2 regions of the Cedecea neteri genome follow, and region 2 is predicted to be linked to the other one. Evidence: predicted binding sites of a transcription regulator. Region 2 holds the regulator's gene; the other holds the start of a gene.
The links. The regulator PurR, encoded in region 2, represses purine synthesis genes. The targets are predictions, from matches to a motif close to CANGCAAACGTTTGCNTG.
Positions count from the first base shown of each region.

Region 1: the regulator PurR is predicted to act here: its motif matches at 8,132-8,149, upstream of gcvT (glycine cleavage system aminomethyltransferase GcvT).

Region 1 is NZ_CP009459.1:344,945-356,902, forward strand. Features, by position in the region: gene LH86_RS01630 (sensor histidine kinase) at 1-197, opposite strand, end outside; gene LH86_RS01635 (response regulator transcription factor) at 202-915, opposite strand; gene LH86_RS01640 (cytochrome b/b6 domain-containing protein) at 1,061-1,672, shown strand; gene LH86_RS01645 (molybdopterin-dependent oxidoreductase) at 1,682-2,443, shown strand; gene LH86_RS01650 (pentapeptide MXKDX repeat protein) at 2,479-2,751, shown strand; gene LH86_RS01655 (SDR family oxidoreductase) at 2,795-3,538, opposite strand; gene gcvP (aminomethyl-transferring glycine dehydrogenase) at 3,597-6,470, opposite strand; gene gcvH (glycine cleavage system protein GcvH) at 6,526-6,915, opposite strand; gene gcvT (glycine cleavage system aminomethyltransferase GcvT) at 6,945-8,042, opposite strand; gene ubiI (FAD-dependent 2-octaprenylphenol hydroxylase) at 8,700-9,899, opposite strand; gene ubiH (2-octaprenyl-6-methoxyphenyl hydroxylase) at 9,912-11,090, opposite strand; gene pepP (Xaa-Pro aminopeptidase) at 11,087-11,958, opposite strand, start outside.
Region 2 is NZ_CP009459.1:2,934,409-2,946,366, reverse strand. Features, by position in the region: gene LH86_RS13930 (alkene reductase) at 1-645, shown strand, start outside; gene gloA (lactoylglutathione lyase) at 734-1,141, shown strand; gene rnt (ribonuclease T) at 1,252-1,911, shown strand; gene LH86_RS13915 (Grx4 family monothiol glutaredoxin) at 1,953-2,297, opposite strand; gene LH86_RS13910 (C40 family peptidase) at 2,658-3,506, shown strand; gene sodB (superoxide dismutase [Fe]) at 3,843-4,424, shown strand; gene LH86_RS22600 (YnhF family membrane protein) at 4,515-4,604, opposite strand; gene purR (HTH-type transcriptional repressor PurR) at 4,897-5,922, shown strand; gene punR (DNA-binding transcriptional activator PunR) at 5,919-6,857, opposite strand; gene punC (purine nucleoside transporter PunC) at 6,972-8,174, shown strand; gene cfa (cyclopropane fatty acyl phospholipid synthase) at 8,471-9,619, shown strand; gene LH86_RS13875 (glycoside hydrolase family 1 protein) at 9,846-11,237, shown strand; gene LH86_RS13870 (riboflavin synthase) at 11,295-11,939, opposite strand.

The DNA.
Region 1 (11,958 bases), 2.1 Mb from region 2:
TTGTTCAGCCCGTCCTGCCCGAGCAGCGGGTAGCTCTGGTTGATGTGCTGCGCCAGGTCACCGGAAAGCTGCTGAATCACGGCCTGGCTGTACTGCGTGCTGGTACGCACTTGCAGCCAGCCCAAAAAGGCGCAGGCGGTCAGCAGCAATACGGCAAAAACCAGCGTCAGGCGACGGGAAAGCGTAAGAATTCGCATAGGGTTACTCACGTATCTGGGCGGTAAACTTGTAGCCTTTACCCCACACGGTGCGGATAAAATTCGGCTCCGCCGGGTTATCTTCAATCTTGATGCGCAGCCGGTTGATATGGGTGTTTACGGTGTGCTCATAGCCTTCGTGCTGGTAGCCCCAAACCTGGTTGAGCAGGTGCAGACGCGAAAACACTTTGTCCGGGTTGCGGGCAAAGAAGTAGAGCAAATCAAACTCTCGCGGGGTGAGCTCCACGGGCATCTGATTCAGCCGAACATCTCGGGCCAACGGATCAATTGTCAGCGGGCCAAACGTCAGCGTGCCTGCGTCTATCTTGAGGTTTTGGCTCATGGCCTCCTGACGGCGGAACAGTGCCTTCACGCGGGCGACCAGTTCGAGCATCGAAAAAGGTTTTGCCAGGTAGTCGTCCGCGCCCAGCTCAAGCCCCAGCACGCGGTGCGTTTCGCTGGAGCGAGCGCTGATCATAATAATCGGCGTGTAGCGCGTCATGCTTCTGGCAAAGCGGCAAATCTCCAGGCCATCGACACCGGGCAGCATCAGATCGAGAATCAGCGCATCCCAGCCACCCTGCCTGAGCTTTTCCAGGCCGACATTGCCGTCGGCGGCATGCACAATCTCAAAGCCTTCTTCCCGCAAATGCAGTTGCAGAAGCTCGGCGATATTTTCGTCGTCTTCTACGATCAGTATTTTTTTTGCCTGATTCACTTTGTCTGTCCCCACACGCCTGGCATAGCCAAAGTTTACACAACTCGCGTCGGTTAAGTTGTCACATTTAATTTAACTTTGCGTGAGGCAATGGGGAACAAATCTGGCCAATACTCGCTGCATCGAATTACGAGGAAGCCGGACGATGGAAAGCTCAACGCTGCATACCGCCCCAACGCTCATTCACCCGCTATGGCTGAGGCTCTGCCACTGGCTGAATGCGCTGGCGATCCTGATTATGGTCACCAGCGGCTGGCGCATTTATAACGCCTCTCCACTGTTTCATTTCCAGTTTGCCAACGAATTGACGCTCGGCGGCTGGCTGGGCGGCGCGCTGCAGTGGCACTTTGCCGGGATGTGGCTGTTTGCGGTCAACGGCGTGATTTATCTGCTGTGCAATCTCTTCAGCGGCCGCTTTAAGCAGAAATACTGGCCCTTATCGCCTCGTGAATTCTTCCAGGATGCGTTTGCGGCGCTGCGGGGGAAATTAGCCCACGCTGACCTGAGCCATTACAACATGGTGCAAAAAGCCGCTTATCTGTTTGTTATCGCTGACTGTCTACTGCTGGTTGTGTCAGGCCTGGTGGTGTGGAAATCCGTGCAGTTTGCCCTGCTGCGAGAATTGCTTGGCGGCTACGACACGGCGAGGTTTATCCACTTTTATGCCATGTCCGCACTCGTCGGTTTCGTGGCGATTCATCTGCTGATGGTGGCGCTGGTGCCACGCACGTTGCTCGCCATGCTCCGTGGCCGCTGAGGAAGAAACATGAGCGATAAAAATGAAATCATTAAAGAAGCGACGCAGCTGATTAATAAGCAGCTCACGCAGGAAGGCCGCCGTCGTTTTTTAAAGCAGGGCTTAACGCTCGGCGGCATCGCGATGCTCACCGGCTGCGATATCAGCGATAACGCCACGGTTGAAAGTTCGCTCAGCAAGATTTCACGTTTTAACGACCGCATCCAGGCCTGGCTGTTTAACGGCAGCCAGCTGGCACCGATTTACCCGGAAAGCATGATCGACGCTAACTTCCCGTTTAACGCTTTTTACGGTGAGGATGAAGCGCCGGACATCAACGGTGACAGCTACCGCCTGGAGCTTGCCGGGCTGATTACCGACAAGCGCCCGTGGACGCTGGCACAGCTTCACCAGATGGCGCAGGTCAGCCAGGTGACTCGCCATATCTGCGTCGAAGGCTGGAGCGCCATCGGCAAGTGGGGCGGCGTCCCTTTTGCCCTGTTTCTGAAAGGGATTGGCGCCGACCTGCGAGCCAAATACGTCAGCTTTAAATGCGCGGATGATTACTACACCAGCATTGATATGGCCACCGCGCTGCACCCGCAAACGCTGATTGCTTTAACCTGGGATGGCAAGGTGTTGCCGCGCAAATATGGCTACCCGATGAAACTGCGGATCCCTACCAAACTCGGCTACAAGAACCCGAAGCATATTCAGGTCATTGAAGTCACCAATCGCTACCCCGGCGGCTACTGGGAAGACCAGGGCTATAACTGGTTCGGTGGTAGTTAACTCTCTGTCTCACAGATAAATCAAGGAAATACATCATGAAAAAGATCTACGCTGCCCTGCTGTGCTCCACCATGCTGTTCGGTATCGCCGGGGCTAACGCTGCGGATTCGATGAGCAAAGATTCCATGGCCAAAGACGGCATGGGAAAAATGACCCACACCTGTAAAGACGGCATGAACAAAGACGGTATGAAGAAAGATTGCATGTCCAAAGACGGCATGAAGAAAGACGGGATGAGTAAAGACCATATGGGCAAAGACAGCATGGCCAAAGACGGTATGGCGAAAGACAGCATGAGCAAGCAATAAGCCTGACGCTACGCCAGTCTCACCCTCTTCTGGCGTAGCGAACTTATTTCCCTCCGGCCGCATCAATAAAGGTGCCGGTCACGTAAGATGCCTTTTCGCTCAGCAGCCATAAAATGGCCTCCGCGATCTCTTCCGGCTGACCGCCGCGCTGCATCGGCAATGCCGTTTTCACCCGATCAACTCTCCCTGCTTCCCCGCCGGAAGCATGCATTTCGGTATAAATGAAACCAGGCCGCACGCCGTTCACGCGGATCCCCTGCGCGGCAACCTCTACCGCCAGCCCGGTGGTCAACGTATCGACCGCGCCTTTAGACGCCGCATAATCAACATATTCCCCAGCAGCGCCTAAGCGGGACGCGGCAGAAGAGACGTTCACAATCGCCCCGCCTTCCCCACCGTGGCGGTACGCCATACGCTTCACCGCTTCCCGGCAGCAGAGAAAATACCCGGTCACGTTTGTCGTCAGTACGCGATTGATACGTTCCGCCGTCAGGTTTTCAATGGTCGATTGCTGGAACAAGATCCCGGCGTTATTCACCAGCGCGGTCAGCGGTCCAAATGCGTTATCGATTTCGGCGAACATCGCCATCACCTGCAGCTCATCGGCAATGTCCGCCCGCAGCGCCAGCGCTTCGCCACCCTGGGCAATGATCGTATTTATCACTTCATCCGCAGCCTGTTTATTGCGGAGGTAGTTCACCACCACTTTATAACCATGCTGAGCCAGCAACAGCGAGGTGGCTTTGCCAATCCCCCGGCTGCCGCCGGTAACCAGAGCTATCTTCATACGTCTTCTCCAGAAACAAGAAAGGGCACCGAAGTGCCCTTAATCAACGTCGCTAAAACTATTCGTACTCGCTCATCGGCACACAGGAGCAGAACAGATTGCGGTCGCCGTAAACGTCGTCAAGGCGCTTCACGGTTGGCCAGTATTTATTGCCGTGACCGGCCGGGAAGACCGCCAGTTCGCGGGTGTACGGGTGCGCCCACTCGGCAACGATTTCGTCCTGAGTGTGCGGCGCGTTCACCAGCGGGTTGTCTTCCAGCGGCCATTCGCCTGCAACCACGCGGTCGATTTCACTGCGGATGGACAGCATCGCATTAATAAAGCGATCCAGTTCCACTTTGCTTTCGGATTCGGTTGGCTCAACCATCAGCGTACCCGCCACCGGGAACGACATGGTTGGCGCGTGGAAACCGAAGTCGATCAGGCGTTTGGCGATATCCAGCTCGCTGATGCCGGTTTCTTCTTTCAGCGGGCGAATATCCAGAATACATTCGTGCGCCACGCGGCCGTTCGCGCCGGTGTACAGCACCGGATACGCGGACTTCAGGCGGGTCGCGATGTAGTTGGCGTTCAGAATCGCTACGGAACTGGCTTTCTTCAGGCCGTCCGCGCCCATCATGCGGATGTACATCCAGCTGATTGGCAGAATAGACGCGCTGCCAAACGGGGCGGCGGAAACCGCGCCTTGCTGGGTCAGCATCTCTTCAATCTGCACCACGCTGTGACCCGGCACAAACGGAGCCAGATGCGCTTTCACGCCGATTGGGCCCATGCCCGGGCCGCCGCCGCCGTGCGGAATGCAGAAGGTTTTGTGCAGGTTGAGGTGTGAAACATCCGCGCCGATATAGCCCGGCGTAGTGATCCCCACCTGGGCGTTCATGTTGGCGCCGTCCAGGTAAACCTGGCCCCCAAACTGATGCACGATCTGGCACACTTCGCGGATCGTTTCTTCGTACACGCCGTGGGTGGACGGATAAGTCACCATGATGCAGGAGAGCGCTTCGCCCGCCTGTTCGGCCTTAACACGCAGATCCTGCAGATCGATGTTGCCTTGTTTATCACAGGCCACGACGATCACTTCCATACCCGCCATTTGTGCCGAAGCCGGGTTGGTACCGTGCGCAGAGCTTGGGATCAGACAGATGTTGCGGCTGCCTTCGTTACGGCTTTCGTGGTAGCGGCGGATAGCCAGCAGGCCAGCGTATTCGCCCTGGGCGCCGGAGTTCGGCTGCATGCACAGCGCGTCGTAGCCGGTCAGTTTCACCAGCCAGTCGGACAGCTGGGCGATCATCTGGTGGTAGCCTTCAGCCTGGTTTGCCGGGCAGAACGGGTGCAGTTCGGCAAATTCCGGCCAGGTGATTGGGATCATTTCGGCCGCGGCATTCAGCTTCATGGTGCAGGAGCCGAGCGGGATCATCGCCTGGTTGAGCGCCAGATCTTTACGTTCCAGAGAGTGCATGTAGCGCATCATCTCGGTTTCGCTGTGGTAGCGGTTAAAGACCGGGTGGGTCAGGATCTCATCGTCACGTAGCATCGGGGCCGGAATGGATTGGCTGTCGTTGGCAACGTCGCGATCCAGCTTGTCGATATCCAGGCCGTGAGCGTCGCCCAGCAGCACGTCGAACAGGGCAACAACATCTTCACGGGTGGTGGCTTCATCAAGGGTGATGCCTACCGCGTTCAGAATGTCGCTGCGCAGGTTAATTTCACGCGCTTCGGCGCGCGCCAGCACGGCGGCTTTGTCAGCCACTTCAACACAAAGCGTGTCGAACCAGTGCTTATGGCGCAGAACCAGGCCTTTCTGCTCCAGACCAGCTGCCAGAATATCGGTCAGGCGGTGGATGCGGCCTGCAATGCGCTTCAGGCCAGCCGGGCCGTGGAAGACCGCATACAGGCTGGCAATGTTCGCCAGCAGTACCTGGGAAGTACAGATGTTGGAGTTCGCTTTCTCGCGGCGGATGTGCTGCTCGCGGGTTTGCATCGCCATGCGCAGCGCGGTGCGACCAGCGGCATCGCGGGAAACGCCGATAATACGGCCAGGCATGGAGCGTTTAAATTCATCGCGAGCGCCGAAGAACGCCGCGTGCGGGCCGCCGTAGCCCATTGGCACACCGAAGCGCTGGGCAGAGCCGAAGACAATGTCTGCGCCCTGTTTGCCCGGCGCGGTCAGCATCACCAGCGTCATGAAATCTGCGGCTACGCTGACCACAACTTTGCGCTGTTTCAGCTCGGCAATCAGTCCCGTGTAATCATGCACTTCGCCGGTGGTGCCCACCTGCTGAAGCAGCACGCCGAACACATCCTGGTGGTCCAGCACTTTCGCAGCATCATCGACAATGACGTCAAAGCCGAAGGTTTCCGCGCGGGTACGCACCACGTCCAGCGTTTGTGGGTGAACGTCAGCGGCCACGAAGAAACGGTTAGCGTTTTTCAGCTTGCTGACGCGCTTAGCCATTGCCATGGCTTCGGCTGCGGCAGTGGCTTCATCAAGCAGAGAAGCGGAAGCGATATCCATGCCGGTCAGGTCGAGCGTGACCTGCTGGAAGTTCAGCAGCGCTTCAAGGCGACCCTGGGAAACTTCAGGCTGGTAAGGCGTGTAGGCGGTGTACCAGCCTGGGTTTTCCAGCATGTTACGCAGAATCACCGGCGGCGTTTGTACCGCGGTGTAACCCATGCCAATGTAAGTTTTGAAGCGTTTATTGCGGCTGGCAATGCCTTTTAACTCGGCCAGAGCCGCAAACTCGGTCGCTGCGGCGCCAATCTGAGGCGGCTCAGCAAGCTGAATGTCCTGCGGAACAATGCTGGCGATCAGGTCGGGGAGCGTCTTCGCGCCGACGGTCTCCAGCATCTCTTGCTGCTGCTGCGCGTCCGGGCCAATGTGACGATCGATAAACGCTTCGTGATTCTCTAACTGACGTAAAGACTGGGTCATGAGCGGTGATTCCTGAAATGGTTTCCCCTCTCCACCAGGGAGAGGGGTTTAAAAATTACTCGTCTTCTAACAGCGCTTCATAGGCAGAAGCATCCAGCAGCGCGGCAACCTGTGCTTCGTCGCTGGCTTTAATTTTGAAGATCCAGCCTTCGCCGTAAGGCTCGCTGTTAACCAGCTCCGGGCTGTCGCTCAGCGCGTCGTTGACCGCAACGATTTCACCGCTGATTGGGGCGTAGATGTCAGAAGCCGCTTTCACGGATTCAGCAACGGCGCAATCATCACCGGCAGAAACGGTGGCACCCACTTCAGGCAGGTCAACAAATACCATGTCGCCCAGCAGTTCCTGCGCGTGTTCGGTGATGCCCACGGTGTAGCTGCCGTCAGCCTCTTTACGCAGCCATTCGTGCTCTTTGCTGTATTTCAGTTCGTTCGGCACATTGCTCATTGTTTTCTCCTGATACCTGATTTCAAAATTTAAAGCGCGACCGGCTTACCGGCGCGAACAAAAATAGGTTTAGTGACTTTGACCGGCATTTCGCGGTTGCGGATCTGCACGATCGCCGTTTCACCGATGCCCGCCGGGACGCGAGCCAGCGCAATGCTGTAGCCGAGCGTTGGCGAGAAGGTGCCGCTGGTGATTGCCCCTTCGTGCGTATTGCCCTGCGCGTCGGTAAACCGTACCGGCAGCTCATTACGTAATACGCCTTTTTCGGTCATGATCAAGCCAACCAGCTCTTCGGTGCCGTTCGCGCGCTGTGCTTCCAGCGCTTCACGGCCGATAAATGCACGATCTTCAGGCTGCCACGCGATAGTCCAGCCCATGTTCGCGGCTAGCGGAGAAACGCCTTCGTCCATGTCCTGCCCGTAGAGATTCATACCAGCTTCAAGACGCAGCGTGTCGCGAGCGCCCAGGCCGCAAGGCTTAACGCCCGCTTCAACCAGCTGCGCCCAGAATCCTGCGGCTTTGTCATTCGGCATCGCAATTTCATAACCCGCTTCGCCGGTATAGCCGGTGGTGGCGATGAACAAATCGCCGGACTGCACGCCAAAGAACGGTTTCATGCCTTCAACGGCTTTACGCTGCGCTTCGCTAAACAGCGTGGCGGCTTTGGCCTTCGCATTCGGCCCCTGAACGGCAATCAGCGCCAGGTCGTCACGCACGGTAACGGACACGCCAAACGGTTCTGCGTGCTGGTTGATCCAGGCAAGGTCTTTTTCACGGGTGGCGGAGTTAACAACGAGGCGGAAATAATCTTCGGTGAGGAAATAGATAATAAGGTCGTCAATCACGCCGCCGGATGCATTGAGCATGGCGGTGTAAAGCGCTTTGCCCGGCTGGGTGAGTTTGGCGACGTCGTTGGCGACTAAGTAACGCAGAAACTCGCGGGTACGGCTGCCGTGCAGGTCGACGATGGTCATGTGTGACACGTCGAACATACCGGCGTCGGTGCGCACAGCGTGGTGCTCATCAATTTGAGAGCCGTAGTGCAGCGGCATCATCCAGCCGTGGAAATCAACCATGCGGGCACCGCAGAGCGTGTGCTGTTCAAATAAGGGGGTCTGTTGAGTCATCTTTTCCTCTTTAACCATCTGGTTGCAAAGCGGATTTGGCTTTGCCAACCGTCAGACGAAACCCGGCATCACCACCGTTCCCCGATAGCGACGCAAACGTTACCTTTGACCTGAACTTACCACCGAACGGGGGCGTAAACCATAAGCGAAAAACGGTCATTGCATTAGCTTATGACCAAAATGGGAGAGGAAGTGTGCAGAGTAATTCACTGTAAAAATGCGATTCACTCCACATTAACAGCAGGTATTTGATGTCGAATTTAGCACTGGCTAACATTTACGACCATTTCAGAAACAAATTGACTACATCGTAAAAATTGTAAGATTAGAAAATGTAATCCGAGATTTGTCCTGAGATTAGAATATTTCAAACGAGGGAGCAGATACCCTTCCCGGTCATCGGGAAGGGAAATGTGACGAGGTTATCACTATGGATTCCATCGAGCGGGTGAGTACGGCTAGCACCCCTGTAGCTCGAAGTATGACGAGTATTTATTGCAGCCATGGAAGCTGAATCAGAGAGACACTCTAATACTCTAAATAATTCGAGTTACAGGTAGGCAGCAAGGGAGCTTATCCCCAGGAGCTTACATAAAGTAAGTGACTGGGGTAAGTGAGTGCCGCTAACACACCTGTAGCTCGAAGTATGACGAGTATTTATTGCAGCCAGGACGGCAGATCTTGCAACCCCATCGCCTGGCGAACCAGCTGAGGTTTAACGCCTGGCAGCGTATCGGCAAGCTTCAGGCCTATGTCTCTGAAGAGTTTTTTCGCCGGGTTGCTGCCAGCGAACAGATCGCGGAAGCCCTGCATACTGGCCAGCATCACCGCCGCGCTGTGCTTGCGACTGCGCTCATAGCGACGCAGGTAGAGATGCTGCCCAAAATCTTTGCCTTCGCGATGCAGGCGGCGAATTTCCGCAATCAATTCAGCGGCATCCATAAAGCCAAGGTTGACGCCCTGCCCTGCCAGCGGGTGAATGGTATGGGCAGCATCGCCCACCAGCGCCAGACGATGACCAGCGAAGCTTCGGGCGTAACGGCCCGTCAGCGGGAAGGTGCGGCGCTCGCTTGCAACAGAACACAGGCCGAGGCGCATGTTAAACGCGACGGAAAGCGCCTGGTTAAACGCTTCATCGTCGGCCTGCTGCATACGCGCCGCTTCTTCCGGCGGCAGCGACCAGACAATCGAGCAAAGATGCGGGTCAGAAAGCGGCAGAAACGCCAGAATGCCTTCCCCGTGGAACACCTGGCGCGCGACGGACTGATGCGGCTCAGCGGTGCGAATCGTCGCCACCAGCGCATGGTGGTTATAGTCCCAGAACGTCAGCGGGATATCGGCTTTGTCACGCAGCCAGGAGTTGGCGCCGTCTGCGCCTACCACCAGCCTTGCAGTTAGCATTGTGCCGTCCTTAAGGGTCAGGAACGCTTCGTTTTCCCCCCAGGCGACCTGGTTAATGTCCACGGGGGCCATCAGGCTAATGTCGCTGCATTGCTCAGCCCGTTGCCATAGCGCCTGGTGGATCACCGAGTTTTCGATGATGTGCCCCAGGTGGCTAAAGCCGAAGCTCTTATCATCAAAGGCGATTTGCCCGAAGCTGTCTCGCTCCCAGACTTCCATCCCGTGATAGCTGCTGGCTCGCTCGCTGATTTTTGGCCATGCGCCCAGGTGCGTCAGCAGCTTTTCGCTTGCCGCGTTGATCGCCGAAACGCGCAGCTCCGGGGCAGCTTCAGGCGCCAACGGCTGAGGAAGATGGCTTTCAATGACCGCAACGCGCAGGCCGCTGCCCTGAAGTCCGCAGGCCACCGCCAGCCCCACCATGCCGCCGCCGACAATCGCCACATCTACGCTTTGCAAATTGACTCTCCTTTAACGCGCCACCCAACCCAGGGTGCGCTGAGCCAGCACATCTCGTGCCGGAGTAAAATGTTCCATCGCCATCAGGCCAAGGTTACGGCCCGCCACCAACGGTGCCCAGCGGTTAGCAAACAGCTGAACCAGCCCGTCAGTGACGCCGATGGTTGCCGCTTTATCTGCGGCACGGCGCTGCTGATAAGCCGCCAGAACCGGGAAACTGCCGACATCTGCGCCTGCCGCGTGGGCCTCTGCCAGCCCTTCAGCCAGCGACATAACGTCGCGCAGGCCAAGGTTGAACCCCTGCCCGGCGATCGGGTGCAGCGTTTGCGCGGCATTGCCCACCAGCGCCAGGCGATGGGATACGGTCTGCGAAGCCTGCTGTAACGCCAGCGGATAATGATGGCGAATGCCTGCATGGGTAATTCGCCCCAGCCGCCAGCCAAAGGCACGTTGAAGCTGCTGGCAAAACTCTGCTTCGCCCCAGCTTTCAACTTCCTCACGAGCTTCCAGCGCATGGCACCAGACCAGCGAGCAGCGCCCGTCGGACATCGGCAGCATGGCGATCGGCCCGTGTTCGGTAAAGCGCTCAAATGCCCGGCCATGATGGGGTTCAGAGGTAGTGACGTTGGCAATCACGGCGATTTGCTGGTAGCTCTGCGGCTGCCAGGTGATACCACACTGCGCCGCCAGCTTAGAACGAGTGCCATCCGCGGCAACCAGAATATTGCCCTGTAGCTCAACGCCATTATCCAGCACAACCTGCACGCTATGTTCGTGCCGGGTAAACGACGTAACTCGCTGCGGGCAGTGCAGCGTTACGCCTGGCGCTTTACGCAGCAGGCTAAAAAGACGCAGCCCGACATCGTGAAGCTCCACAACCTGCCCCAGCGCATCAATCTGGTAATCCTCAGCTTCAAGGGTGACGAAGCCGGCGTGGCCTTTGTCGCTGACGTGCACGGTTTTAATTGCCGTGGCGCAGTCGGCCAGCGCAGACCATACGCCAATGCGGGCCAGCTGCTGCCGGGTGCCCTGGGCGAGCGCGATGGCTCTGGCATCAAACCCCGGATGAGCGGCTGAGTCCGGGGCAATCGCCTCGATAAGGTGCACCGGCAATTTTCCCTGGGTGAGGGTTGAGATGGCTAACGCCAGCGTCGCCCCCGCCATCCCGCCACCAACAATGATCACACTCATGGCTGACGCGCCGCCGCCATCAACGCTTCGATATCGTCTGCGGATTTCACCACGCTGGCGGTCAGGTTCTCGTTGCCGTCTTTGGTGATCACAATGTCGTCTTCAATGCGGATGCCAATGCCGCGGTACTGTGCGGGCACGTCCGCATCCGGCGCAATATAAAGCCCTGGTTCCACGGTGATGACCATCCCCGGCTCAAGCACGCGTGACTTGTCCACGCCATAAGAACCTACATCGTGAACATCCAGCCCCAGCCAGTGGCTCAGTCCATGCATGAAGAACGCGCGGTGGGCGTTATTGGCTATCAGATGATCGACATCACCTTTCAGAATACCGAGCTTTACCAGCCCCTTAACCATGATGCGTACCACTTCCGTCGTCACTTCCTGCATGGAGGTGCCTGGCCGGTAGAGTTTTAGCGAGGTTTCGAGCGACTCCAGCACGATGTCGTAAATTTCACGCTGCGCCGGGCTGAATTTGCCGTTAACAGGGAAAGTACGCGTGATGTCTCCGGCGTAGCTTTGGTATTCGCACCCGGCGTCGATCAGCACCAGATCGCCGTCGCGCAGTTCGCTTTCATTTTCGGTGTAATGCAGAATGCAGCCGTTTTCGCCGCCGCCCACAATAGTGGTGTACGAAGGATACCGCGCGCCGTGGCGGGTAAACTCGTGGTGAATTTCACCTTCGAGCTGATATTCAAACATCCCCGCGCGGCAGGCCTGCATGGCACGAGTATGCGCCAGCGCTGAGATTTCCCCGGCGCGACGCATCACGGCAATCTCTTCTTCGGATTTGAAGAGGCGCAGTTCGTGTACCGTCGGGCGCCAGTCGGTCAGTGTTGCTGGCGCAGCGAGATTTTGACGCGAAC
Region 2 (11,958 bases):
CTGGAACTGAGCGAAATTCCAGGCATCGTGGACGACTTCCGCAAGGCGATTGGTAACGCTCGCGATGCGGGCTTTGATCTGGTTGAGCTGCACTCCGCCCACGGCTACCTGCTGCACCAGTTCCTGTCCCCTTCTTCTAACCACCGTACTGACGAATACGGCGGCAGCCGTGAAAACCGCGCTCGCCTGGTGCTGGAAGTGGTTGATGCCGGGATCAAAGAATGGGGCGCCGATCGTATCGGGATCCGCGTGTCGCCAATCGGTTCGTTCCAGAACGTGGACAACGGCCCGAACGAAGAAGGTGACGCGCTGTACCTGATTGAAGAGCTGGGTAAACGCGGCATTGCCTACCTGCACATGTCCGAGCCGGACTGGGCGGGTGGCGAACCGTACACCGAAGCATTCCGTGCCAAAGTCCGCGAGCGTTTCAGCGGTGTGATCGTTGGCGCAGGTGCTTATACCCCGGAGAAAGCAGAAGATCTGATCGGTAAAGGCCTGATCGATGCGGTCGCGTTTGGTCGCTCCTTCATCGCCAACCCGGACCTGGTGGCTCGTCTGCACAAAAATGCCGAGCTGAACCCACAGCGCCCTGAGTCCTTCTACGGCGGCGGCGCGGAAGGCTACACCGACTACCCAACCCTGTAACTCCGCTGTTCCTTTCATTGATAGCGGCGCGCAAACGCCGCTATACTCAACGACTCCAGAAATAACTGTCTCATTCGACGAGGATTTTATGCGTCTACTTCATACCATGCTGCGCGTTGGCGACCTGCAACGCTCCATCGAGTTCTACACCAAAGTGCTGGGCATGAAACTGCTGCGCACCAGCGAAAATACCGAGTACAAATACTCTCTCGCGTTTGTCGGCTATGGCGATGAAAGCGACACGGCGGTTATCGAACTGACTTATAACTGGGGCGTGGACAGCTATGAGCTGGGCACCGCTTACGGCCATATCGCGCTGAGCGTGGATAACGCCGCCGACGCCTGCGAACGCATTCGTAATAACGGCGGCAACGTGACCCGTGAAGCCGGCCCGGTAAAAGGCGGCACCACCGTTATCGCTTTTGTTGAAGATCCGGACGGTTACAAAATCGAGCTGATCGAAGAGAAGCATGCGGGTAAAGGTCTGGGTAACTGATTTTCAGACGATTAGCGTCAAACAAGGGGCGTGTTGTGCGCCCCTTACTGCAACACTCCCCGAAATTTGCCATAATGCGCGCTGCATTTTCCCCGTATTAAGAGAAGCTGATGTCAGACAACACGCAATTGCATGGCCTGTGCGACCGTTTTCGTGGTTTTTATCCGGTAGTGATCGACGTTGAAACCGCAGGTTTTAACGCCAAAACTGATGCATTACTGGAAATCGCCGCCGTTACCCTGAAGATGGATGAAGACGGCTGGTTATCCCCCGACGAAACCCTGCACTTCCATGTCGATCCGTTTGAAGGTGCGAACCTGCAGCCTGAAGCCCTGGCGTTCAACGGTATTGACCCGCATAACCCCCTGCGTGGTGCCGTCAGCGAATACGATGCCCTCCACGCGATTTTCAAAACCGTGCGCAAAGGCATTAAAGACAGCGGCTGTAGCCGGGCGATTATGGTGGCGCACAACGCCACGTTCGACCACAGCTTTATGATGGCCGCCGCTGAGCGCGCATCATTAAAACGTAACCCATTCCACCCGTTTGTGACGTTTGATACCGCGGCCCTGAGCGGCCTGGTGCTGGGGCAAACCGTGCTGGCAAAAGCCTGCATCGCCGCAGGCCAGAAGTTTGACAGCTCGCAGGCCCACTCCGCCCTGTACGACACCGAGCAGACCGCCCTGCTGTTCTGCGAAATCGTCAACCGCTGGAAGCGCCTCGGCGGCTGGCCACTGCCGTTGGCAGACGAGCCTGAATCTGAGGCATAAAAAAAGCGACCTAAGGGTCGCTTTTTTACTGGCAGGCGAGATTACTCTGCGCCTGGCTCTTCAGATTTGTGCTTCTCTGCGGTCTCTTTGATCAGTGCCTGCAACTCACCACGCTGGTACATCTCGATGATGATATCGCAGCCGCCGACCAGCTCACCGTCCACCCACAGCTGCGGGAAAGTTGGCCAGTTGGCGTATTTTGGCAGTTCAGCGCGGATGTCCGGATTCTGCAGAATATCCACATAGGCGAAACGCTCGCCGCAGGCGGACAGAGCCTGAACGGCCTGAGCGGAGAAGCCGCAGCTCGGCAGCTTCGGGGAACCTTTCATATAGAGAAGAATCGGGTTCTCAGCGATCTGGCGTTGAATTTTTTCAATAGTGCTCATTGTCTTGCTTCCTCAAACCTTGATACGGCAATAGCCTGCCATTGTAGCCAGTTGCGCCCCGGGCAGAAAACACCATTTTTCTCAGGGTTTTTCTTCTAGCCCCGGCGAGCAAACATACTTTAAGAATAACACTTTTACGGCGCGCGAAAATGAGCAATTTGCTTCATTCGAGATCAATTAAACAGCGGATAACACCCTGGAATGGTTAATTTTTTAGCTATAGCTTCCACTTTTGGCCGTTAAATAGTATTTGCCTATTAACATTATCGGCTTTTATGCATTAGAATCGTCGGGTTTCGCAAAAATCATACGCAGGCATGATGGTTAGCATCGTGCCTTCATTTATCAGGGGATTGACGAGTGGCGCGGATAAATAAAATCTCTATCACGCTATGTGCTCTGCTATTTGCTTTGCCCTATACACCTTTGGCGCAGGCGTCTGAGCACGTCCGCCATCCTGTTGCACAAAAAGGCCATCCGGCAAAGACAACAACCAGTAAAAGCAACAAGGGTAAAGAGAAAGCAAAACCGAAGGTCAGCACAGCCTCCACCAAAAAGAAGTCCGGTAAAAAAGACACCTCACCGGCAAAAGCCAAAGTGGCTAAACGCACCACCACAGGCAAAAGCAGCACCCTCGCTAAAACCAGCAGCAAAAAAACCTCGCAGAAATTAGCCCTACAGCCAGCCTCCGCCACCGTTGCCTACACTGAAAAATGCACCCATCGTAAAGGGCATAAAAAGCAGTGCGTTAAGGTGAAGTCGGAAAAAAATCTGACCATCGCGCAGGCACATAAAGTACGCGTGCAGAAAGCGCAAAAAACGGCTATGAACAAGCTGATGGGACAAATTGGTAAGCCGTATCGCTGGGGCGGTACCTCCCCACGCACCGGTTTCGACTGCAGCGGGTTGATTTATTACGCTTATAAAGATCTGGTGAATATTCGTATTCCACGCACCGCCAATGAAATGTATCACCTGCGAGATGCCTCTTCCGTTGACCGTGGCGAACTGGAAAGCGGCGATCTGGTGTTCTTCCGTACTCAAGGGCGCGGCACCGCCGATCACGTTGGCGTTTACGTTGGCAACGGGAAGTTTATTCAGTCCCCACGCAGTGGCCGCGATATTCAGATCACCTCCCTGAGCGAAGATTACTGGCAGCGCCACTACGTGGGTGCCCGCCGGGTGATGACGCCAAAAACCATTCGTTAGTCTTATCCACGCCCTTTCGGGCTAATCAGACTGATTAAAATGTTAACAGCCCGGCAACGGGCTGTTAATTGCTGCTGACAAAGAGGGAAAAAGCGTGGTTTTTCCCTCTTTGTGGTTATCAGCTAAAAATCAATAAATTGATTTTCCTCGTTTATTTTAAAACGTCACCGGGTATTTATTTCATCACAGGTAGCTTGTCAGCAGTCTGAGCAGCCCGGCAACGGGCTGTTTTATTTTGTTGTTTCATTTCGCTTTTTCACTCACCTGTAATTTGCTAACCTTATAACCACACAAATTGTAGTTATATTGTGAAACAAAATAACAAGGAGTAAAGCAATGTCGTTCGAACTACCCGCCCTGCCCTATGCTAAAGACGCGCTGGCACCGCATATCTCAGCCGAAACCCTCGAATATCACTACGGTAAGCACCACCAGACCTACGTCACTAACCTGAACAACCTGATCAAAGGCAGCCCGTTTGAAGGCAAAACGCTGGAAGAGATCGTGAGAGGATCTGACGGCGGTATTTTCAATAACGCGGCTCAGGTCTGGAACCATACCTTCTACTGGCACTGCCTGGCGCCGAATGCCGGTGGGGAGCCGACCGGTGACGTGCTGGCCGCCATCAACCATACTTTTGGCAGCGTGGAAGCCTTTAAAAAGCAGTTCACCGAAGCGGCCATCAAAAACTTTGGCTCCGGCTGGACCTGGCTTGTGAAGAATAGCGACGGTAGCCTGGCTATCGTCTCGACTTCTAATGCAGGAACTCCGCTGACAACTGAGGCAAAACCGCTACTGACCGTGGACGTGTGGGAACACGCTTACTACATTGATTACCGCAACGCGCGCCCGGTTTATCTCGACCATTTCTGGGCGCTGGTGAACTGGAAATTTGTTGCGCAAAACCTGGCGGGCTGATTTCTATCGGTTACTTACGAAGTAGGAAGGTGACGTTTTTCTTCCTTCATCTATATATGATAAGGGCCGCTTTTCGCGGCCCTTTGTAAATCAGTGCAGGACGGCGGTAAGTGCTCCGGCAACAATCAGACTCAGTACGATAACCGTAGTCACCACGGAAAACTTCAGATCGGTACTCATTGCAAGCTCCTTTTATTTCCCTACAAAGTGTATGTGGGGTGATTTTCCCACAATTAGCGATAAAAATCCTGCTGGATTTGCGCAGATATCGGTTTTCCCTCTTCCACTTTGCCCCGGGATAAGCCAAAATCCTTCGCTAATTTACCGCGTATCGCCCGGCAACGCCCTCCTCCCGCTGTATGTCGCATCCCCGACAGGCCTGCAACCAACGTGTTGCCCCAGGAGTTAGCGAAGGCAAACGTTTAACATATGAGTTATCAGGAGTTTACGATATGGTCTGGAGTGACATCTAATGGCAACGATTAAGGACGTAGCGAAGCGCGCAAACGTTTCCACTACCACTGTGTCACATGTCATTAACAAGACCCGTTTTGTGGCGGAAGAGACGCGCAATGCCGTTTGGGCAGCCATCAAAGAGCTGCACTATTCACCGAGCGCCGTGGCGCGTAGCCTGAAGGTCAACCACACCAAATCTATCGGCCTGCTTGCGACCTCAAGCGAAGCCCCTTATTTTGCGGAAATTATTGAATCCGTTGAGAACAGCTGTTTCGCCAAAGGTTACACCCTGATTCTGGGCAACGCGCACAACAACTTTGAAAAGCAGCGCGCTTACCTGTCCATGATGGCGCAAAAACGCGTGGACGGGCTGCTGGTCATGTGTTCCGAATACCCTGACACACTGCTTTCAACCCTGGAAGAGTACCGCCATATTCCGATGGTGGTGATGGACTGGGGCGAAGCCCGCGCAGACTTTACCGATTCCGTGGTCGATAACGCCTTCCACGGCGGCTACCTCGCGGGTCGCTACCTGATTGAACGCGGCCATCGCGATATCGGTGCTATCCCGGGTCAACTGGAACGTAACACCGGCGGCGGCCGCCATGCAGGGTTCCTGAAGGCGCTTGAAGAAGCCAATATCAAAGTGCCTGATAACTGGGTAGTTCAGGGTGATTTCGAACCGGAATCGGGTTATCGCGCCATGCAGCAGCTGCTTAACCAGCCGCATCGCCCTACCGCTGTTTTCTGTGGCGGCGATATTATGGCGATGGGTGCGATTTGCGCCGCTGATGAAATGGGGCTGCGCGTGCCGCAGGACATTTCTATCATCGGCTACGACAACGTGCGCAACGCCCGCTATTTCTCTCCGGCGCTGACCACTATCCACCAGCCGAAAGAGCGCCTGGGCGAAACGGCGTTTAACATGCTGCTCGACCGTATCATTAATAAACGCGAAGAGTCGCAGACGATTGAAGTTCATCCGCGTCTGATTGAACGCCGCTCGGTGGCCGACGGCCCGTTCCGCGATTACCGCCGCTAAGCCTCTTCGGGGGCCGGGAATACGTTACCCGGCTCCTGCAACCACTCCTGATTCATCGTTTCACTATCGCCCAAATAGTCCAGCAACCAGCTCAGCGCGGGCGAAGCATCATCCTGCCGCCAGGTCAGGCAGCAGGCCGCGTCCGGGAATGGATTTTCCAGCAGCAGCTCTTTCCAGTCTCCCCTGACGAGCCACGGCTGGGCAATGTGCGTTGGCACCATACCAATGCATAATCCCGCCGTCAGGCAATCCTCCCCCGACGCCCAGTCCGGTACCACCACGCGGCGCTGGTTGTCGAGCAGCCAGGTAATGCGCTTGGGAAGTGAACGGGAGGTATCTTCCAACACCAAAGACGGCCAGGGGCGAATGTCATCATCCAGAATGATACCTTCCCGTTGCGCAAGCGGATGGCCAGCGGAAACCACGCAGCGCCAGCTAAGCGCCCCCATGTCCCGAAATGCGTAGCGCCCCCCGACCGGGATCGCCTGCGTGGCGCCAATCGCCGCCTCAACTCGCCCGTCGGCCAGCGCGTCCCACACGCCGTTGAACACTTCCTGGGAAACCCTTAATTCGATATCCGGAAAATGACGATAAAAATCCAGCACCAGCTGGCGGGTTCGCTCAGGTTTAACGATATTGTCTACTGCAATAGACAGATGCCCGCGCCAGCCGTTGGCTATCTGCTGGCACTGCTGGCGCGTTGCCATCATTTTTTTGATAACAGATCGGCCTTCTTTGAGAAAAAATGCCCCGGCGGCGGTCAGCTCAACGTCCCGATGACGCCGTTCAAACAGCGGCACGGCCAGCCATTCTTCAAGCTGCCGTACCGTATAGCTGATGGCAGACGGCACGCGATGCAACTCCTGGGCCGCACCGCTAAAGCTGCCGTTTCGCGCCACGGCATCAACCACTTCCAGCGAATATTCAGACCACATATTTCTGCCTGCAAAAAATTTGAATGCAATTTGCAAATATTAGCGTTTCACAAGCGGTTTTGCACTCCGTAGACTCCTGCCCCGTTAACCTGCTATCAAAATCAAGAGTGAAATATGCAACCATCAAAGGGATTTCTTATCTGGCTTGCGGGGCTGAGCGTGCTGGGTTTCCTGGCCACCGACATGTACCTGCCCGCCTTCGCCGCCATTCAACAAGATCTGGGTACCACCGCCTCCGCCGTGAGTGCCAGCCTGAGTCTGTTCCTCGCCGGCTTTGCTTTTGCCCAGTTGATGTGGGGCCCGCTTTCCGACCGCTTCGGGCGTAAGCCTGTGCTGTTGATTGGCCTGGCCATGTTTGCCGCCGGCTGTATCGGGATGCTTTGGGTGCAGGATGCCACCACGCTGCTGGTGCTGCGCTTTATTCAGGCCGTGGGCGTCTGCTCGGCCGCAGTTAGCTGGCAGGCCCTGGTGACCGACTATTATCCTGCCAACCGCGCTGGCCGTATTTTTGCCACCATCATGCCGCTGGTCGGGCTTTCTCCGGCGCTGGCCCCGCTGCTCGGCAGCTGGCTGCTGAACCATTTTGAATGGCAGGCCATTTTCGCCGTGCTGTTCGTGGTCGCTTTGCTGTTGATGATCCCCACGCTGCGCCTCAAGCCCCGGACTCAGCACCACGAGCAAACCGAAGACAATAAAGTCAGCTTCTTCTCTTTATTACGTTCCCGCGTTTACGGCGGCAACGTGCTGATTTACGCCGCCTGTTCCGCCAGCTTTTTCGCCTGGCTCACCGGCTCGCCGTTTATTCTGAATGAGATGGGCTACAGCCCCGCGGCAATAGGCCTGAGCTACATGCCGCAGACTGTCGCTTTCCTGGTCGGGGGCTATGGCTGCCGCAGCGCGCTGCAAAAGTGGAGCGGCAAACAGCTGCTGCCCTGGCTGCTGGCCCTGTATGCCCTGAGCGTGGTAGCCACCTGGGGCGTAGCGGTGAGTGGCCATGCTGACCTGACGCTGCTGCTTATCCCGTTCTGCGTGATGGCCGCGGCGAACGGTGCCATCTACCCTATCGTGGTTGCCTCTGCCCTGCTGCCTTTCCCACAGGCAACCGGGAAAGCCGCAGCGCTGCAAAACACCCTGCAGCTTGGGCTTTGCTTCCTGGCAAGCTTAATGGTTTCCTGGCTGGTCACGACACCGCTGCTGACCACCACCAGCGTGATGCTGGCGACAATCCTGCTTGCCGGTCTGGGCTATGCCCTGCAGCACACGGCCCAACGAGAAGCACAAAACAAGGGCCACAGCGAGTTGTCCCGCGCACAGTAACCTGCATGATAATGTGAATGTTGTGTGATTAGCTTGCTAACAATATTCCATTGAACCCTCAATTAAACGGGCTTATAGTAATTGCGGTTCTACTATAAGTCTTATCAATTTTATTTTGCGGGAGCCGGAGCGCTTTCGTTTTTCCATGGATGGCCTTTCAGTAAGGGAGAATCCCCCCTTTCTCTGTTCTACGTCGGATATCAGGCACGCGGAATTTTCCGTGAGAGTTCTCACAAGCCGAGAATAGCGTCTACGCTGTTTTAAGGTTCTGATCACAACAAGGTGATGGAGAAGCTATGAGTTCATCGTGTATAGAAGAAGTGAGCGTACGAGATAACGAATGGTATCGTATCGCAAATGAAATGCTGAGCCGGGCAGGCATTACCCTCAACGGCCCAAATCCTTTTGATATTCAGGTCAAAAATCCAAACTTTTTTAAACGCGTTCTGCAGGAAGGTTCTCTCGGCCTTGGTGAAAGCTATATGGACGGCTGGTGGGAATGCGAACGGCTGGATATCTTTTTCACCAAAGTCCTGCGTGCCGGACTGGAAAACCAACTGCCCCACCATTTCAAAGATACCCTGCGCATTGCGGCGGCAAGACTGGTTAATCTGCAGTCTAAGAAACGCGCCTGGATAGTCGGTAAAGAGCATTACGATCTTGGCAACGATCTGTTCAGCCGGATGCTGGACAAGCACATGCAATATTCCTGCGGTTACTGGAAAGACGCGACAAATCTCAGCGACGCGCAGGATGCCAAGCTCAAAATGATCTGCGAAAAACTGCAGCTTAAGCCCGGCATGAAGCTGCTGGATATCGGCTGCGGCTGGGGCGGTTTGGCCGAGTTTGCTGCGCGCAACTATGCCGTATCCGTCTTTGGCGTGACTATCTCTGCGGAACAACAAAAAATGGCCCAGGAGCGGTGCAAAGGTCTGGATGTCACCATCCTTTTGCAGGATTACCGCGATCTGAACGAACAATTTGACCGCATTGTTTCCGTCGGGATGTTTGAGCACGTCGGGCCTAAAAATTATGCCACCTACTTTGACGTTGCCGACCGCAACCTCAAGCCGGACGGCATTTTCCTGCTGCACACAATAGGTTCTAAAAGGACCGACAATAATGTCGATCCGTGGATCAATAAGTACATTTTCCCCAACGGTTGTCTGCCGTCGGTGCGGCAGATTGCCGATGCCAGCGAGCCGCATTTTGTGATGGAAGACTGGCACAACTTCGGTGCCGACTATGACAAAACGCTGATGGCCTGGTACGAACGTTTTCTGGCAACCTGGCCTGAAATCGAAGGAAACTATTCTGAGCGCTTTAAACGGATGTTTAGCTACTACCTGAATGCCTGTGCAGGTGCCTTCCGGGCACGTGACATTCAGCTCTGGCAGGTTGTTTTCAGCCGGGGCATTGAGCACGGCCTGCGCGTACCACGCTAAAATAAACCCGGTGAATGCCGGGTTTTTTCTTTTTCAATTGTCTCTCCTTGCGCACCGATGTGATTTACCTCACATGTTTAGTCCTGTCTGCGCTTAGCGGCTTGATCTGCTTAACAGATATCATTTCCTGGGATAGAAACCGGTTTCATCAATCACAGACAATCATGACATTAGCCGCATCAATGATTGCCTGCCGGAGATGGCAGGTCAGACCGTGAGGACAACGATGAAATACGCATTTCCTGAGCATTTCTGGTGGGGCAGCGCAGCCTCCGGCCCACAAACCGAGGGCGAAGCGCTGAACTTTGGCAAATCTGAAACCATCTGGGACCGATGGTTCGCCGAGCAGCCTAACCGTTTCCACCACGGCGTCGGGCCGCAAAACACCTCAACTTTTTATCAGCGCTGGAAGCAGGACATCGCCCTGCTGAAAAAACTCAATCACAATACTTTCCGCACCTCCATTTCCTGGGCTCGTCTGATTCCCGACGGCACGGGTGAAGTTAACCCGCTGGCGGTTGAGTTCTATAACCAGGTGATTGACGAACTGTTGGCTCAGGGCATTAAGCCGTTTATCAACCTGTACCACTTTGATATGCCGATGGTAATGCAGGAAAAAGGCGGCTGGGAAAGCCGTGAAGTGGTTGATGCCTACGCTGCCTACGCCAATACCTGTTTCGAGCTTTTCGGCGATCGCGTGAAGCACTGGTTTACCTTCAACGAGCCCGTTGTTCCGGTTGAGTGCGGCTACCTCTATGATTACCACTACCCTAACGTGGTGGATTTCAACCGAGCAGTAACCGTCGCCTACCACACCATGATTGCCCATGCGAAAGCGGTTAAGGCTTACCATGCCCGCAACGATGACGGCCAGATTGGTATCATTCTCAACCTGACGCCTTCTTACCCTCGTTCGCAAAACCCGGCTGACGTCAAAGCGGCAAATCTGGCCGACCTGATGTTTAACCGCAGCTTCCTCGACCCGGCACTGCGCGGTGAGTATCCTGCTGACCTGGTCGCGTTCCTGAAAGAGCATGATAAACTTCCAGCCTGCCAGCCTGAAGACAAAGCTTTGCTCGCCGCGGGCGTCGTAGACTTACTGGGGATTAACTATTACCAGCCGCGCCGCATTAAGTGCCGTGATACGCTGGTTAACCCGGAAAGTCCGTTTATGCCGGAGTGGTTCTTTGAGTCCTACGAAATGCCGGGTCGTAAAATGAACCCTTACCGCGGCTGGGAAATTTACGAGCGTGGGATCTACGATATTCTCACCAACCTGCGTGAAAATTACGGCAACCCGGCCTGTTATATTTCAGAAAACGGTATGGGCGTTGAAAACGAGCAGCGCTTTATCGACAACGGCCAAATCAACGATGATTATCGGATTGATTTCGTCCGCGATCACCTGAAGTGGCTGCATAAGGGTATCAGCGAAGGCAGCAACTGCCTTGGTTACCACATGTGGACCTTTATCGATAACTGGTCGTGGTGTAACGCCTACAAAAACCGCTATGGCTTTGTGTCGCTGGATCTTAATACCCAGCAGCGCACGATTAAGAAAAGCGGCGAGTGGTTTATGAAAACCGCCGCCGAAAACGGGTTTAACGAAGAAGATTAATCCTGGTTAAGAACGAGAGACGGGGCCAAATGGCCCCGTTTTTTATGGCTAGAGTATTTACTCGCCGGCAGGAAGCGCCGCCGCCATGGCCGCCTCACGGCTCGCCAGCACGCGCTCCACGGTGTCGACAATCGCCTGGGTCTGCGGGTCAATTTCAATGTTCACGCGCTGCCCCAACTTTTTAGCACCAAGCGTAGTGCGCTCAAGCGTTTCAGGGATCAGGTGCACGCAAAAACGCGTGGCGGTTACCTCGCCCACCGTCAGGCTAATCCCGTCGATGCCCACATAACCTTTATAGAGGATATATTTCATCAGGGTCTTATCCTGAATCTTAAACCAGATTTGGCGGTTATTTTCTGAGGTCAAAATTTTTGAAATTTCGGCCGTAGTCATAATATGACCAGACATTAAATGCCCGCCGATTTCGTCGTTAAATTTGGCTGCCCGCTCGACGTTCACGCTGTCGCCCACGCTTAGTTCACCAAGATTGGTGATGCGCAACGTCTCTTTCATTAAATCAAAGCTGACGTGATTGCCGTTAATTTCGGTTACGGTCAGGCAGCAGCCGTTATGCGCCACCGAGGCCCCGGTTTCGAGGTCTGGCAGCATTTCAGTCGGCATATCAATCACGTGAGTGCGGAAATTCGGTTTCTCATCGATGGAAACCAGGGTCGCCGTGCCCTGCACAATACCTGTAAACATCTAAAAACTCCTGGCAATT